DNA from 2 places in the Intestinimonas sp. RTP31139st1_F5_RTP31139_211217 genome. Region 1 is predicted to be linked to the other one. Evidence: predicted binding sites of a transcription regulator. Region 1 holds the regulator's gene; the other holds the start of a gene.
The links. Region 1 encodes LexA, which represses DNA repair genes until DNA is damaged. Its sites were predicted from a motif close to CNAACANNTGTTNG; they were not measured.

Region 1 (7,259 bases):
ATGTTGGTGACCACTGAGCCCAGCAGACACAAAAGGACGATGAGGAGCGGCCACTTCCGCCGGGTCAGATAGCTCATCAGGCGGGAGACGGTCTTTCTCAGATTTTTCGGCTTCTGGAAGCCGCCCCGGCTCTGGCCAGGGCCACCGGGACCACGCTGCTGCGCCATTATTCCTGCACTCCTTCCTGCTGAGACTGGTAGATCTCCTGATAGATTTCGCTGCGGGCCATGAGCTCGTCATGGGTCCCGATGTCGCTGATATGGCCGTCGTCCAACACCAGGATGCGGTCCGCAGACTGGACCGAGCTGATGCGCTGGGCGATGATAATAACCGTGGTGCCGGCCAGATTTTCCTTGAAGGACTGCCGGATCTTGGCGTCCGTGGCGGTATCCACGGCAGAGGTGGAGTCGTCCAGGATAAGGATGGCCGGGTGCCGGAGCATGGCCCGTGCAATACACAGCCGCTGCTTTTGGCCGCCGGAGACATTGGTGCCGCCCTGGCTCATCTGGGTGCCGAAGCCGTCGGGCAGCGCCATGACGAAATCGTAGGCCTGGGCATTCTTGGCGGCCTGGATCATCTCCTCCTCAGTGGCGTCCGGGCGGCCCCACAGCAGATTCTCGCGGATGGTGCCCGTGAAGAGGACGTTGTTCTGAAGCACCATGCCGATGCGGGCGCGGAGCTCATCCAGGGGATAGTCCCGCACGTCCACCCCGTCCACCAGGACAGCGCCGTCGGTGACGTCGTAAAACCGGGGGATCAGGTTCACCAGAGAGGACTTTCCGGTACCGGTACCGCCCACCACAGCCAGGAACTCGCCGGGGCGGACGGTGAAGTCGATGTCGGTGAGAACATTCTCCCCGGTGCCCCCGGCCTGGTACTTGAAGTCCACATGGCGGAATTCCACCTGGCCCTTGGGCGCAGGCAGCGTGTCGGCGCCGCAGGAGCCGTCCTCAATGGAGGGCTCGGTCTCCAGCACCTCGTCGATCCGGCGGGCGCAGGCAATGGCGCGGGAGAGCTGCAGCAGACTCATTCCCAGCATCATGACGCTCATCAGAATCTGGAAGATATAGGTGATAAAGGAGGAGAGGTCGCCGATGAGCATGCCGCCGGACATCACAGTGGAGCCGCCCAGGTAGAGCACGGCGGCGGTGGCGCCGTTGAGGGCGATCATCATGATGGGCATCATGGCGATGACTCGCATATCCACATTGATGGCGGCCTTGGTCAGGTCGTCGTTGGATTTTTTAAATTTGGTCTTCTCGTAGCCCGCCCGGACAAAGGCCTTCACCACCCGGATCCCCACCAGATTCTCCTGCACGGTGCCGTTCAGGGCGTCGATGCGGGTCTGAAGGACCTGGAAAAGGTGGTTGCACATACTCATGAGCACGCCGATAGCGATCACCAGCAAGGGGATGGCCACCAGCATGACCATGGCCAGCCGGGCGTTGATGCTGATGGACACGGCCAGGGCGGCCACCAGCATCACGGGGGCTCGGACCAGCATCCGCAGCGCCATGGTGACCATCATCTGGATGGCATTGACATCGTTGGTGATCCGGGTGATGAGGGAGGCGGAGGAGAAGTGGTCGATGTCCGCGAAGGAAAACTCCTGTACCTTGTTATAAATGCCCCGGCGCAGATTGGCGCCAAAGCCCTGGCCCGCCACGGCGGCCAGCTTGGCGCCGAACATGCCGCAGAGCATACTGCCCACGGCCAGCACCAGCATGATGCCGCCCATTTTTAAAATGTAGGAGAGGTCGTTGCCCGGAATTCCCACATCCACGATGTTGGCCATAAACCGGGGCAGCGCCAGCTCACAGAGTACCTCCAGCACCATGAGAAGGGGTGTGAGCACGGCGTACTTTTTGTATTCTCCCAGATAGGGAAGAAATTTTTTCAGCATTGACAGTTCATCCTTTCCGGTGGAAGATCCCCCCGCAGATTGTGGAGCATCCGCATGAGATAGCCGCAGGCCTGCCGCGTCTCCTCGGGGCGAAAGCCCTCGAACATGCTCTGGTCCACCGCCTCAAAGACCTGGACGCACCTCTGGATGGCGGCCTCTCCCTTGGGGGTGAGCCGCACCGCCTTCCGGCGCTGGTCGGTCTCGTCGGCCAGCTTTTCCACATAGCCCTCCCGCTCCAGGGACTTGAGGGAGACGGCCACCGTGGCGGGGGAGACATGCATGGCGTCGGAGAGCTCTTTCTGGGCTGCAATCCGGCCCTCCCGCCCCTTGTCCTTGAGCAGGAACAGAATCATGGGCTGTCCTAGTGTCCCCAACCCCCTGCGTGACAATTCCGTTTGAATGGCCTGCTTCCTGGCCCGTTCTACAGATTGAAAGAGAATGCCGGGCATGTTTTCCCGCATCTCCATAGAAAAGACCCTCCTTCTTTTTTAAATAGTTAGCCTACTTATGATTAGCATGTTTACATATTGTAATACGAGTGCTCTGCAATGTCAATGAAGTTTCTGTAAACAGCATCCCCCAAATTTCTTAGAACGCTTGTTTGACTTTTTGTGTGTTGTGTGGTATGATACAAGTAATCCATACAAGGGAGGGGCCGCCATGAAGGCGCTGACGGAAAAGCAGCGGCAAATCTACGACTATATCATCTCCTTTCAGCGGGATCACGGCTATCCCCCCTCTGTCCGGGAGATCGGCGAACATGTGGGGCTCAAATCCCCCTCCACCGTCCACTTCCATCTGAAGGGGCTGGAGGCGGCGGGCCTCATCACCAAGGCGGAGGGAAAAACCCGGGCCATCACGGTGGCGGGCGGTTTTCCGCCGTCGGAGGCCGATCCCCCCGCCGACCGGGTACCAGTGGTGGGGAATGTGGCCGCCGGGTCGCCCATTCTGGCCGAACAGTGCATCGAGGACTATCTCGCCTTTGACACCGGCGGCCTGACCGGAGAGCATTTCGCCCTGCGGGTCCGCGGTGAGTCCATGCTGTACGCGGGCATTTTGCCCGGAGACTACGTCGTCGTCCACCAGCAGGAGCACTTCCGAAACGGTGAGATCGTGGTGGCCCTTTTTGAGGATGAGGCTACGGTCAAGACCCTGCGCCGGAAGGACGGACATGTCTGGCTCATGCCGGAGAATCCGGAGTACCAGCCCATTGACGGCGATGGGGCCCAGCTTTTGGGCAAGGTGGTGGCCGTAATCCGGCGGTACGACTGATATGCGTCCCCACATCGACCATGTGGAGCTCACGGTCTCCGATCTGTCCCGGGCGGAGCGGTTTTACGACGCACTGCTGCCCCTGCTGGGTTTTGATCTGAGGCATAAGGGCCGGGGAGATTTTCCGGATTTCGATCACACGGAGATCGATTACGCCACCGCTGATTTCAGCCTGGGTCTCGTCAGTCCCCGTCCTGAGCTGGCGGGAGAGGGCGTCTGCCGCCGGAAACCAGGAGCCCTGCACCATCTGGCCTTTGCCGCCGACAGCAGGGAGGAGGTGGACCGTCTCTTTGCACAGGTCCGCGCCATTCCCGGCGTGCGGATCCGGACCCCACCCAGGTGTTACCCAGAATATACCCCGGATTACTACGCTTTCTTTTTTTATGACACCGAGGGAATCGAAGTGGAAATCGTCCACTTCGCCCGGAAACGTTACTTTTTGTGAGACGTCTTATTTTGCCCTGTGGAAAGGAGGTCGTTTCCTGTGGAGCTGCTCTCCGTCCCCAGCCGCTTGGGGACCTTTTTTCTCGGTGGAGAAGCCGGCCATATCATCCGGCTGTATCTGCCCGGTGATCCGACGCCCCGCATCGCGGAGCACGAAACGCCCGTGCTCTCAGAGGCGCGGCGGCAGCTACTGGAGTATTTGGCGGGCCGCCGCACAGCCTTTTCCTTCCCCCTGGCCCCGGATGGAGGCACGCCCTTTCAGCGGCAAGTCTGGCGTGCCTTGGAGGCAATCCCCTTTGGTGAGACCCGGACCTATGGGCAGATCGCAGCGGCTGTGGGAAACCCAAAGGCGGTCCGGGCCGTGGGACAGGCCAACCACCGCAATCCCATCCCCATTTTTATTCCCTGTCACCGGGTGGTGGGTGCGGACGGGACCCTGACCGGCTATGCCGGCGGCCTGGAATTAAAACGTTCCCTATTGGAACTGGAGCGTGGAAAGGAGTGCCCCTGATGTTGAAAAACTGGTGTGCCGCAGGGCGGCTCATGCTCAAGGATATGGATCTGGAGGACATGGCCGCCCTGAAGGTCTGTCTCCTGGCCATGGGGACCCTTTTGGGGCTAAGCGTTCCCTTTCGATGGAAAAAGCCCGCAGCCCTCTTGGGCTCCTTCCTCTTTGTGGGGACCTACCTTCCCCTGATGGTCAGACTACTGGAGTGCCTAACCAGAACGGAACGCGAGACCTGATGGAAACAAAAGCCGCCCGGAATTTACATTCGGGCGGCTTTTTCTTTCTGTCTCGGGACACAAAAACCGCCTGCTTTCGCAGGCGGTTTGTTTTGCAGAAGTTCCACTCAGGCCAGCTTGTTCAGCTTGATGGTCATGGCGCTCTTCTTGTTGGCCGCGTTGTTCTTGTGCAGCAGGCCCTTAGCAGCAGCCTTGTCGATGGCCTTGACCGTGGTCTTATAGACGCTATCGGCCTCGCTGCGGTTGCCTTCGGCCACCACGGCGTCAAACTTCTTGATCTGGGTCTTCAGCGCAGACTTGGCCGCCTTGTTCCGGGCCGCCTTGGTCTCGTTGACCAGTACGCGCTTCTTGGCAGACTTGATATTCGGCAAACCAAACACCTCCTCCGATGGTATCTCAAATTTCACGGGTCCTGCCCGTGCAGGTATCTATTTTACCAGCCCGAGCCGAAAATTGCAACCTATTTTTTCACTTTTTCTGCGATTTTTGAATATCTGTCTCCCATACGCTAAAAATAGAAGTAAATTTGCAGGATACTACTATATCTTGCGTTGAAGGGGGATGGGCTGCCATGCTGAAACGGCGGACGGACCTGGCTTTGGAGGCCAGAGAGCTGTGGAGCGAGTCGGCGGAGGCCGAGACGGAGCTGGAGGGCGTGCGGGCGAGGGAGGAAGAGCGGGAGGGCTATCCGGTGACCCGGGTGGAGATCCTCAATGAAGCCGGCGTCCAAGCCTTGGGAAAACCGCAGGGGACCTATATTACGCTGGATCTTTCCGCTCTGGCCAGGCGGGAGGAGGACGCCTTTCCCCGCGCGGCCAAGGCGCTGGCCGGGGAGCTCTCCGGCCTTTTGAAGCTGCCCCAGGGTGCTCCAGCTCTGGTGGTGGGTCTGGGCAACCGGGCCATCACACCCGACGCGGTGGGGCCAGGCGCGGCGGACCACACGATGGTCACCCGCCACTTGGTGGAACAGGTGCCGGAGCACTTCGGGGCTTTCCGCCCTGTGGCCGCCCTGGCGGCCGGGGTGCTGGGCACCACCGGCGTGGAGAGCGGTGAACTGGTAAGGGCGGTGACGGAACGGATCCATCCCGCCTGTGTGATCGCGGTGGACGCCCTTGCCTCCCGCAGCCTCAAGCGGGTCTGCACCGCCGTACAGCTTGCCGACACGGGTATCGTCCCCGGCTCCGGCGTGGGCAATCACAGGGCGGCGCTGAACCGGGAGACCCTGGGCGTTCCGGTCATCGCCATCGGCGTCCCCACCGTGGTGGACGGGGCCACCCTGGCCGCCGATATTCTGGAGGAGGCCGGAAAGGGAGAGCTGGACCCCGCCGCGCTGGCGGGGGAGGGCGGCAGCCTTATGGTAACGCCCCGGGATATCGATCAGAGGGTCTCCGACATGGCCAAGGTCATCGGATTCGGGATCAATCTAGCTCTGCAAAGCGGCCTTACTGTGGAGGACGTGGAGCTCTTCCTCAGCTGAGCCCGGTGCAGTCCACAAACACTGCGCCGCCGGAGCTCTGCCAGCCATAGCCGTTTATCCCTCCAAAGTCGTTTTCTCCGAAATGGCAGCGGTCAAACACCACGTTTTGACTCCCGTAAGTACTCTCTACCAGAGTACCGGCGGAGTTTCCCTCAATAGCGTAGCACTCCCACAGACGGACATCGGAGGTATTACAGACCTCCAGCAGGTGGAAACACCCGGTACAGTCGCGGATGCGGCAGTTCAAAAGCTCTATGTCCTTGGAATCCCACAGACTGACCGCTCCATAAGTGCAGTTCTGGATGACGCTGCTGTACAGGCCCACATTCCGGCAGTTAATGGCGCACAGACCATAGGCCCCGCTCCCATCCAGCGTGAGTTCGAGGAGGTTGATATCCCGGCAGTTCTCCAGCTCCACACAGTTGCCCGCACAAAAGCCCGGCTCCACGTCGTGGACGGCGATTCCCGACACCAGCTCTATCCGACGGCAGTTTTCAAACCGCCACACATCTGCGTAGGCCCACGGGGTAGAGATCCGGGTCGGCGTCGGGTAATTCCCGGTGGTGATCGTCAGGTCCCGGACATTTTGGATGACCACCTGATAGACCGCCCCGGTATTGTATTCCCCTGTGGCGGTATCAAATACGTCGTAATCCACCAGGACATAAGGATTGTGGATCGCCTCCACATCCATGTCCGCGAAGGAGTACTCCCCCTGTGCCAGCGCGATCTCGGTATCGGGAGCCACTGCGTTGAACAGCTCCTCCAAACTCTCGGCATATACCTGTCGCTTGGGATAGGAGAGCTCCACCACGCCAGTCCACTCCACCGTGAGCCCCAGCGCCTCCGCCAGGGGGCGCAGAGGGGCATAGAGCACTCCGTCCCGGAACGCGGCACCCTCTTTTCCTGGCGTGAGGATCACTGTCCGGTCATACCATTCCACCGTGAGCACACCGGAGCCGTCCTCGGCCCAACGGTACAGGATGCCGCCGGGCAGGGGAGAGCTGTCCCAGGAGGCGGTCTGGACATCTCCCCCCAGGCTCCGGCAAAATTCTTCCACCGGGACCATCGTGCTCCCCTTCCACGCCAAAATGGGGTGCTCCAACTCTATCTCAAATCCGTTCAGAGTGACCTCCACCTCCGTCTCCTCCGCCGCCAGGGCGGAGGAGCCCCAGGCAAGGGCCCACGTAAGGAGCAGCCCCATGGCCATCAGCCGTCGTTTCATCTGGATACCTCCCGTTTCTGTTTTTTTCAGTATAGCACTGGCCCCGCCTCCAGTTGTTACATTTGGATGACAAAGCGGAAAGAAAGTGTAACGGCCTTGACGGAGTGAAAAAAAGATGATAAAATACCCCAGAACATTGGCAATGACCGGGAAGAGTAGGCGCGATCTCCAGCAGAAGAGAGGGGCCGGAAGGT
Region 2 (7,259 bases), on a different contig from region 1:
GTGAGAAATTTTCCGCTGCCCTTCCGGCGCTCCGCCGGGACGGGGATTTTCCGCCGCCCGGAGAGGTAGTCGCCGGTGATGGAGCCGGGGGTGTTCATGACCTCCTCGGCCGTGCCGCAGGCCACCACCTCGCCGCCGTGGACCCCGGCTCCGGGGCCGATATCCACGATATAGTCCGCTGCGCGCATGGTGTCCTCGTCGTGCTCCACCACCAGCAGGGTGTTGCCCAGGTCCCGCAGCCGCTTGAGGGTGGCCAGCAGCTTGTCGTTGTCCCGCTGATGGAGGCCGATGGAGGGCTCGTCCAGGATATAGAGGACCCCCATGAGGGAGGAGCCGATCTGGGTGGCCAGGCGGATGCGCTGGCTCTCGCCGCCGGAGAGGGTCCCGGCGGAGCGGCTGAGGGTCAGATACTGGAGGCCCACCGACTGGAGAAAGCCCAGGCGGCTCTTGATCTCCTTGAGGATGCGCTCGGCGATGAGCAGCTTCTGGGGAGAGAGCTCCAGCCCGCCTACGAAGTCCAGGGCCTGGGTCACCGACATCTGACAGAAGTCGTGGATGCTGATGCCGCCCACGGTGACGGCCAGGGCCTCTTTCCGCAGTCGCTTGCCGCCGCAGTCGGGGCAGGGGCGCTCGGACATGCAGTCCTCCAGCTCCCGGCGCATGGCGTCGGACTGGGTCTCCCGATAGCGGCGCTCCAGATTGTTGACCACGCCCTCAAAGGCCTGGTACAGGGTGCCCTGGCCCTGGGCGCGGTCGTAGGTGAGCTTCAGCTTCTCCCCTTTGGTGCCGTAGAGGATGACGTCCAGCACCTCGGGGGGCAGATCCTTCACCGGGGTGGTGAGCTTGAAGCCGTACTGCTTGGCCAGCGCCTCAAAATACATGCGGGAGATGGAGTCCCCCTTCACGTTGTTCCAGCCCGAGGCGGAGATGGCGCCCTCCAGAATGGAGAGACCGGGGTTGGGGATGATGAGGGCGGGGTCCACTTTGAGCTGGCTGCCCAGACCGGTACAGGTGGGACAGGCGCCGAAGGGGTTGTTGAAGGAGAACATGCGGGGGGCCAGCTCTTCGATGGAGATGCCGCAATCCTCGCAGGCGTAGTTCTGGGAGAAGAGAAGGTCCCGGTCCTCGCTTACGATATTGATGACCACCAGGCCGCCGGAGAGGCCGGCGGCGGTCTCCACCGAGTCGGTGAGGCGGCGGGCGACGTCCTCTTTGATGACCAGCCGGTCCACCACCACCTCGATGCTGTGCTTCCTGTTCTTGTCCAGCTTGATCTCCTCGGTGAGGTCGTAGATGGACCCGTCACACCGGACCCGGACGTAGCCGGACTTCCGGGCGTCCTCGAAGATCTTCTGATGCTCGCCCTTCTTGCCCCGGATGACGGGGGCCATGACCTGGATGCGGGTGGCCTCCGGCAGGGTCATCACCTGATCGATGATCTGGTCCACGGTCTGCTGCCGGATCTCCTTGCCGCACTTGGGGCAGTGGGGGGTGCCCACCCGGGCCCACAGCAGGCGGAGATAGTCATAGATCTCGGTGACGGTGCCCACGGTGGAGCGGGGGTTTTTGGAGGTGGTCTTCTGGTCGATGGAGATGGCGGGGGAGAGGCCGTCGATATAGTCCACGTCGGGCTTTTCCATCTGGCCCAGGAACATCCGGGCGTAAGAGGAGAGGGACTCCACGTACCGGCGCTGGCCCTCTGCGTAGATGGTGTCGAAGGCCAGGGAGGACTTGCCGGAGCCGGAGAGGCCCGTGAGCACCACCAGCTTGTCCCGGGGGATGGTGACGTCGATGTTTTTCAGGTTGTTGGCCCGGGCGCCTTTGACGGAGATGTGGTCTAGCATAGCTCTGTTGCTCCTTTATATCTTTCCACAGGGGAGAAAGTCGAGGTCAAACGATGGAAAAAACGCCGACCAAATAGCCGACCAGCGCGCCGCCGGTGCAGACGATCCAGCCCAGGCGGCGGCCGAACAGCTCCCAGTCGGAGGGCTCGGCCAGTTCCGGGTCCCGGATGAGGAATCCGAGATTCCAGCGGAAGAGCCGGTCGGCAAACAGAATGGAGAGGATGCCGACGGCGGCCAGACAGGTGGCCAGCCAATACAGGGATATGTCCCCCCGGTGCCTGAGGACGGGCGCCAGCACCAGAGGGAGAAGAAAGGAGACCGAAGGCTCGTGGGAGAAATCCATCTCCTGCCCGTCGGGACCATAGGCCTTGCCGCCGGCGTACCAGGAGAAGGAAAAAGAGGACACAGGCGCTCCGCTCTCATCGATCAGCACGGAAATGCCGCCGTCCAGCCAGCCGCCTCGGAATAGGATCTCATCCCCGCGGCGCACCTCCACACCGGTGAGCACATCGGCCATATCGTGGTCCCGGGGGACGGCGCCGGGGTCCTCGACGACGATATAGGGGCCATAGTCGCCGCCGTCGAAGCGGTATGTCACCCTGCCGTCGGGAGAGACCGCAAAGACGGCCTCCTTCCCATCCACCCGGCCGGCATAGAGCGTGGTTTCCCCCTGAACAGACCGGAGCAGCAGGGAGCCGCCGTATTCCACGCCGAGCCGGCCGTTGAGGATGAAGTAGAGCGCCGCAAAGAAAACCGGCATCGCGGCCAGCATCACCAGCAGGACCCTCTGAAACAGGGGGATGGCCCTCCATCTGGACATCACACACGCTCCTTTCAGATCGAGGATACGCCCCCGCCGGCGGGGGCGTCCAGGGGGTCCGTACGTTCGATCCGGAATATATTCAGGGTGTCCACATCCGGGCAGGCGAATACGGCGGTACCCGGTTCCTGGCCGGGGAGCGCGCCGCCGTAGCGCAGGATGTCCACATAGGGGAAGGCCACGTGCATGGCCATGGGGCACAGTTGTCCCCGTTCCGTGTCAAAGTCGAAGCTGTCCCCCACCTTGTGCCCCCTGTGGCAGCCGCAGGGACCCTTCCTGTCGATCAGTGTGATCCGGATTCTCGGCCTTTTCATGGATACGCCTCCTCGTGATAGCGGTCCTCCCGCCACTTGGCCGGGTTTTGGTCCATATATGCCCATATCCGCAGATAATCGGCCTCACTGCGGATGATGTGGTCGTGGAAGCCGCCCTGCCAGAGGTCGTTTTGCATGTCCTGATTTGTAAAGCGCTTGAGGGCGGTGATCATGCGCGCCCCACGATCCGGGACAATATAGGGGCCCTTCTCTTGGTACAGAAAGTGATAAAATAGCAGCCTTCCTGCCCATAGTCATAGTTTGGCAGCCTGTGAAGCCGGCCCATTTTATCACCTCTTTATATGCGGTGGTCCCAATCACAAAATAAAATTACTTCCATCTCAGCTCGATGATGCGGTCGCGGAGGACGGCGGCGTACTTGAACTCCAGCCGCTTGCTGGCCTCCCGCATCTCCTTTTCCAGCTTTTCCACGGCGGCGTCCCGCTCCTTTTTGGAGAGCTTGGTCTTGCGGCGCATGAGCTGCTCGGTCTCCTCCTCTTCGGCGGAGAGCTCGATGACGTCCCGAACGGATTTGATGATGGTCCTGGGCACGATGCCGCGGGCCCTGTTATAGGCGTCCTGCTTCTTCCGCCGCCGCTCGGTCTCGCCGATGGCCGCCATCATGGAGGGAGTCATCTTGTCGGCGTACATGACCACAAGGCCGTCGGCGTTCCGGGCGGCCCGCCCGATGGTCTGGATGAGGGAGGTCTCGCTGCGGAGGAAGCCCTCCTTGTCCGCGTCCAGAATGGCCACCAGGCTCACCTCCGGCAGGTCCAGGCCCTCCCGCAGGAGGTTGATGCCCACCAGCACGTCGTAGGTCCCCAGCCGCAGGTCCCGGATGATCTCCTGCCGCTCGATGGTGTCGATATCGTGGTGCATATACTGCACCTTGATGCCGGCGTTTTTCAGATAGGCGGTCAGGTCCTCCGCCATCTTTTTGGTGAGGGTGGTGACCAGCACCCGCTCCTTCCGGGCCGTCCGGTCGTTGATCTCGCCGATCAGATCGTCGATCTGGCCCTCCACGGGCCGCACGTCGATGCGGGGGTCCAGCAGTCCGGTGGGGCGGATGACCTGCTCCACGATCTGCCCCGCCCGGGTGCGCTCATACTCCCCCGGCGTGGCCGAGACGTACACCACCTGGTTGACCCGCTGCTCGAATTCCTCAAATTTCAGCGGCCGGTTGTCAAACGCGCAGGGGAGGCGGAAGCCGTAGTCCACCAGGGTGGTCTTGCGGGCCCGGTCCCCGTTGTACATGGCCCGGACCTGGGGCAGGGTGACATGGGACTCGTCGATGAACAGGAGAAAATCTTTGGGGAAGTAGTCCATCAGGGTCATGGGGGCGGAACCCACGGGCCGCCCGGCGATGACGCGGGAGTAGTTCTCGATGCCGGAGCAATAGCCCAGCTCCTGCATCATCTCAATGTCGTAGAGGGTGCGCTGCTTGATGCGCTGGGCCTCCACCAGCATGTTCCGGGACTCAAAGAAGGCCACCCGCTCCTCCAGCTCCCGGTAGATCTCCCCGATGGCCTTGTCCATCTTCTCCTTGGGGGTGATGTAGTGGCTGGCGGGGAAGATGGGCAGGTGCTCCAGCCGCCGGACCGGGGTGCCGGTGACCACATTGATCTCGCTGAGACGGTCGATCTCGTCGCCGAAGTACTCGATGCGGATGGCGGTATCCTTGAAATAGGCGGGCCAGACCTCTACCGTGTCCCCCCGCACCCGGAACATGTTCCTCTCAAAGGCGATGTCGTTGCGCTCGTAGCGGATCTCCACCAGGCGCCTGAGGAGCTCATCCCGGGGGAACTCGGCGCCCACCCGCAGGGGGACCATCATCTTGGCATAGTCGTCCGGCTCGCCCAGGCCGTAGATGCAGGAGACGGAGGAGACCACGATGACGTCCCGCCGCTCGATGAGGGAGGCGGTAGCGGAGAGACGCAGCCGGTCGATCTCATCGTTGGTGGCGGAGTCCTTCTCGATGAAGGTGTCGGTGTGGGGGATATAGGCCTCGGGCTGATAGTAGTCGTAGTAGCTGACGAAATATTCCACGGCGTTGTCCGGGAAGAATTCCTTGAATTCGGCGCAGAGCTGGGCGGCCAGCGTCTTGTTGTGGGCCAGCACCAGGGTGGGCTTCTGGACCTTCTCGATGACCTTGGCCATGGTGAAGGTCTTGCCGGAGCCGGTGACGCCCAGCAGGGCCTGCTCGCTCAGCCCGTTCTCGATGCCCGCGGCCAGGGCCGCGATGGCCTCGGGCTGGTCCCCGGCGGGCTCATAGGGGGAGACCACTTTAAAGTCAGGCATAGGTAAGACCTCCTCACAGGCGTAAGATTCCGAAGGGGCGGCCTGCCGCCGCCTCCAAAGAGGGCGGAAATCGTACATCCGTCCGATATTATATCAAAACAAATGTTCTATTGCAAGGGGAAAAGAACCCTCTCATTAAAAATCCGGCACCTCCGCCCCATACCCCTCAAACAGGCCGCTGTCCCGGAGGGAGACCATGTCGTCGTCGGCGAAGATGAGGTGGTCGGAGAGCTCCACCCCCACCTCCCGGAGAACGGCCCGGAGTCTGCGGGTGGTGGTCAGGTCGGCCTGGGATGGGAGGGCCAGGCCGGAGATGTGGTTGTGGGCCAGGATGGCGGTGGTGGCATTTTGAGCCAGGGCGGTCTCCACCACCTTGCGGGAGGTGATGTCGGCGGCGTTCACCGAGCCCTCGCCCAGCTTGTGCACGCCCAGCACCTTGCGCTTGGCGTCCATACACACCAGATAGACCATCTCGTTCCGGGCGCCCTGGCGAAAATAGGGGGCCAGGAATTCCCCGGCGGCCCGGGTGGAGTTGAGGACGGTGCCCAGGCTGGCCCGGTCCCGGTCGTACCGCCCCGCCAGCTTGGGCACCAGCTTGAGAAGGACGGCGGTGTGCTCCCCCACCCCGGGGACCTGCTGGAGGGATTCGGGCAGGGCGTCCATGACGCCGGCCAGGGAGCCGAACCGCTCCAGCAGGGCGTGGGAGAGCTCGTTCACGTCCCCCTGAGGGATGGCGTAGCACAGCAGAAGTTCCAGGAGCTGGTGGTCGTGAAAATCCTCCCCGTGGGAGAGAAACTGGGCCTTGAGCCGTTTGCGGTGTCCGTCATGGAGTCCCACGCCGCCGCCCCCTTTCTGAAAGGCCCCGCCCGCCGCCGGCGCTCAACGGGCCCCGTACTCCGCCAGGTAGGTCTCCATGCGGGCCTTTACGGCGTCGTCGATATAGACCTTGCCGTCCACCTCCCGGTTGTGGAGGAAGGCGATGATCTCCCGGACGGTGACGATGGGACAGACGGTGATGCCATAATCCTCCCGGAGCTCGTCCAGGGTGGAGCAGTCCCGGGTGCCCCGCTCCATGCGGTCCACGGAGACGAAGAGGGCCCGGATGGACACATCGGCCACCTGCTGGAAAAGGGCGATGGACTCCCGCACGGCGGTGCCGGCGGTGACCACGTCCTCCACAATGGCCACCCGGTCGCCGTCCTGGGGTTTGTAGCCCACCATGACGCCGCCTTCGCCGTGGTCCTTGGCCTCCTTGCGGTTGAAGCAGTAGGGGAGGTCCCGACCGTAGTTCCGGTAGAGGGAGGAGGCCGCCGCCACCGCCAGGGGGATGCCCTTGTAGGCGGGGCCGAAGAGGCAGTCCACCCCGTCGGGGAAGTGCTTCTGGATGCAGGCGGCGTAGTAGTCCCCCAGCTGGCTGGCCTGGGCGCCGGTCTTGTAGTTGCCGGTGTTGATGAAGTAGGGGGTCCTGCGTCCGGATTTGGTGGTGAAGTCGCCGAAGGTGAGCACGCCGGAGCGCACCATGAACGTGATGAACGCTTCCTTATAAGAGTGAGACATGAGCATTGGCCCCTTTCCAGTTTGTTTCGATTTCAGTCGAAATATTATATCACTATTGAAGGGGGCGCACAAGGAGGAAATGGGGTGGAAAAAGACGCGCGGAAAGGGGCCGGGCCGGGAATTTTTCTTGACAGACCACGGAAGGAGGCTTATACTAAAATATACAATTAAATATACGCTTCTGTTTTATGGAAACCGGTGTAATTCCGGTGCGGTGCCGCCACTGTAAGGGGGAGCCGCTGTGCAGTTAGGACACTGGACCCGAGGGGTCTGGGAAGTCGCACGGCGGCGGGGAACCCGAGCCAGGATACTTGGACAGAATGCCTTGCGTCGTAATCTGACGGACCATCAGAGGACGGAATTTTTTATGCCCGAGATTTCCTGTCGCTGCTGTGCCGACAGGAAATCTTTTTTTGCCTGTAAGCC

Region 2: a site for LexA is predicted at 5,372-5,385, ahead of uvrB (excinuclease ABC subunit UvrB). Genes of this name have one in related genera too.

The regions. Positions count from the first base shown of each region.
Region 1 is NZ_JBCOAQ010000002.1:56,270-63,528, reverse strand. Features, by position in the region: gene ABUA09_RS02545 (ABC transporter ATP-binding protein) at 1-167, opposite strand, end outside; gene ABUA09_RS02540 (ABC transporter ATP-binding protein) at 167-1,903, opposite strand; gene ABUA09_RS02535 (MarR family winged helix-turn-helix transcriptional regulator) at 1,897-2,370, opposite strand; gene lexA (transcriptional repressor LexA) at 2,564-3,175, shown strand; gene ABUA09_RS02525 (VOC family protein) at 3,177-3,620, shown strand; gene ABUA09_RS02520 (methylated-DNA--[protein]-cysteine S-methyltransferase) at 3,660-4,130, shown strand; gene ABUA09_RS02515 (hypothetical protein) at 4,130-4,363, shown strand; gene rpsT (30S ribosomal protein S20) at 4,471-4,734, opposite strand; gene gpr (GPR endopeptidase) at 4,935-5,840, shown strand; gene ABUA09_RS02500 (right-handed parallel beta-helix repeat-containing protein) at 5,833-7,065, opposite strand; T-box leader at 7,199-7,259, shown strand, end outside.
Region 2 is NZ_JBCOAQ010000061.1:1,302-8,560, reverse strand. Features, by position in the region: gene uvrA (excinuclease ABC subunit UvrA) at 1-1,844, opposite strand, end outside; gene ABUA09_RS17400 (DUF6199 family natural product biosynthesis protein) at 1,891-2,664, opposite strand; gene ABUA09_RS17395 (TIGR04076 family protein) at 2,679-2,978, opposite strand; gene ABUA09_RS17390 (hypothetical protein) at 2,975-3,151, opposite strand; gene uvrB (excinuclease ABC subunit UvrB) at 3,309-5,276, opposite strand; gene ABUA09_RS17380 (JAB domain-containing protein) at 5,412-6,113, opposite strand; gene pyrE (orotate phosphoribosyltransferase) at 6,156-6,833, opposite strand; cobalamin riboswitch at 7,024-7,144, shown strand.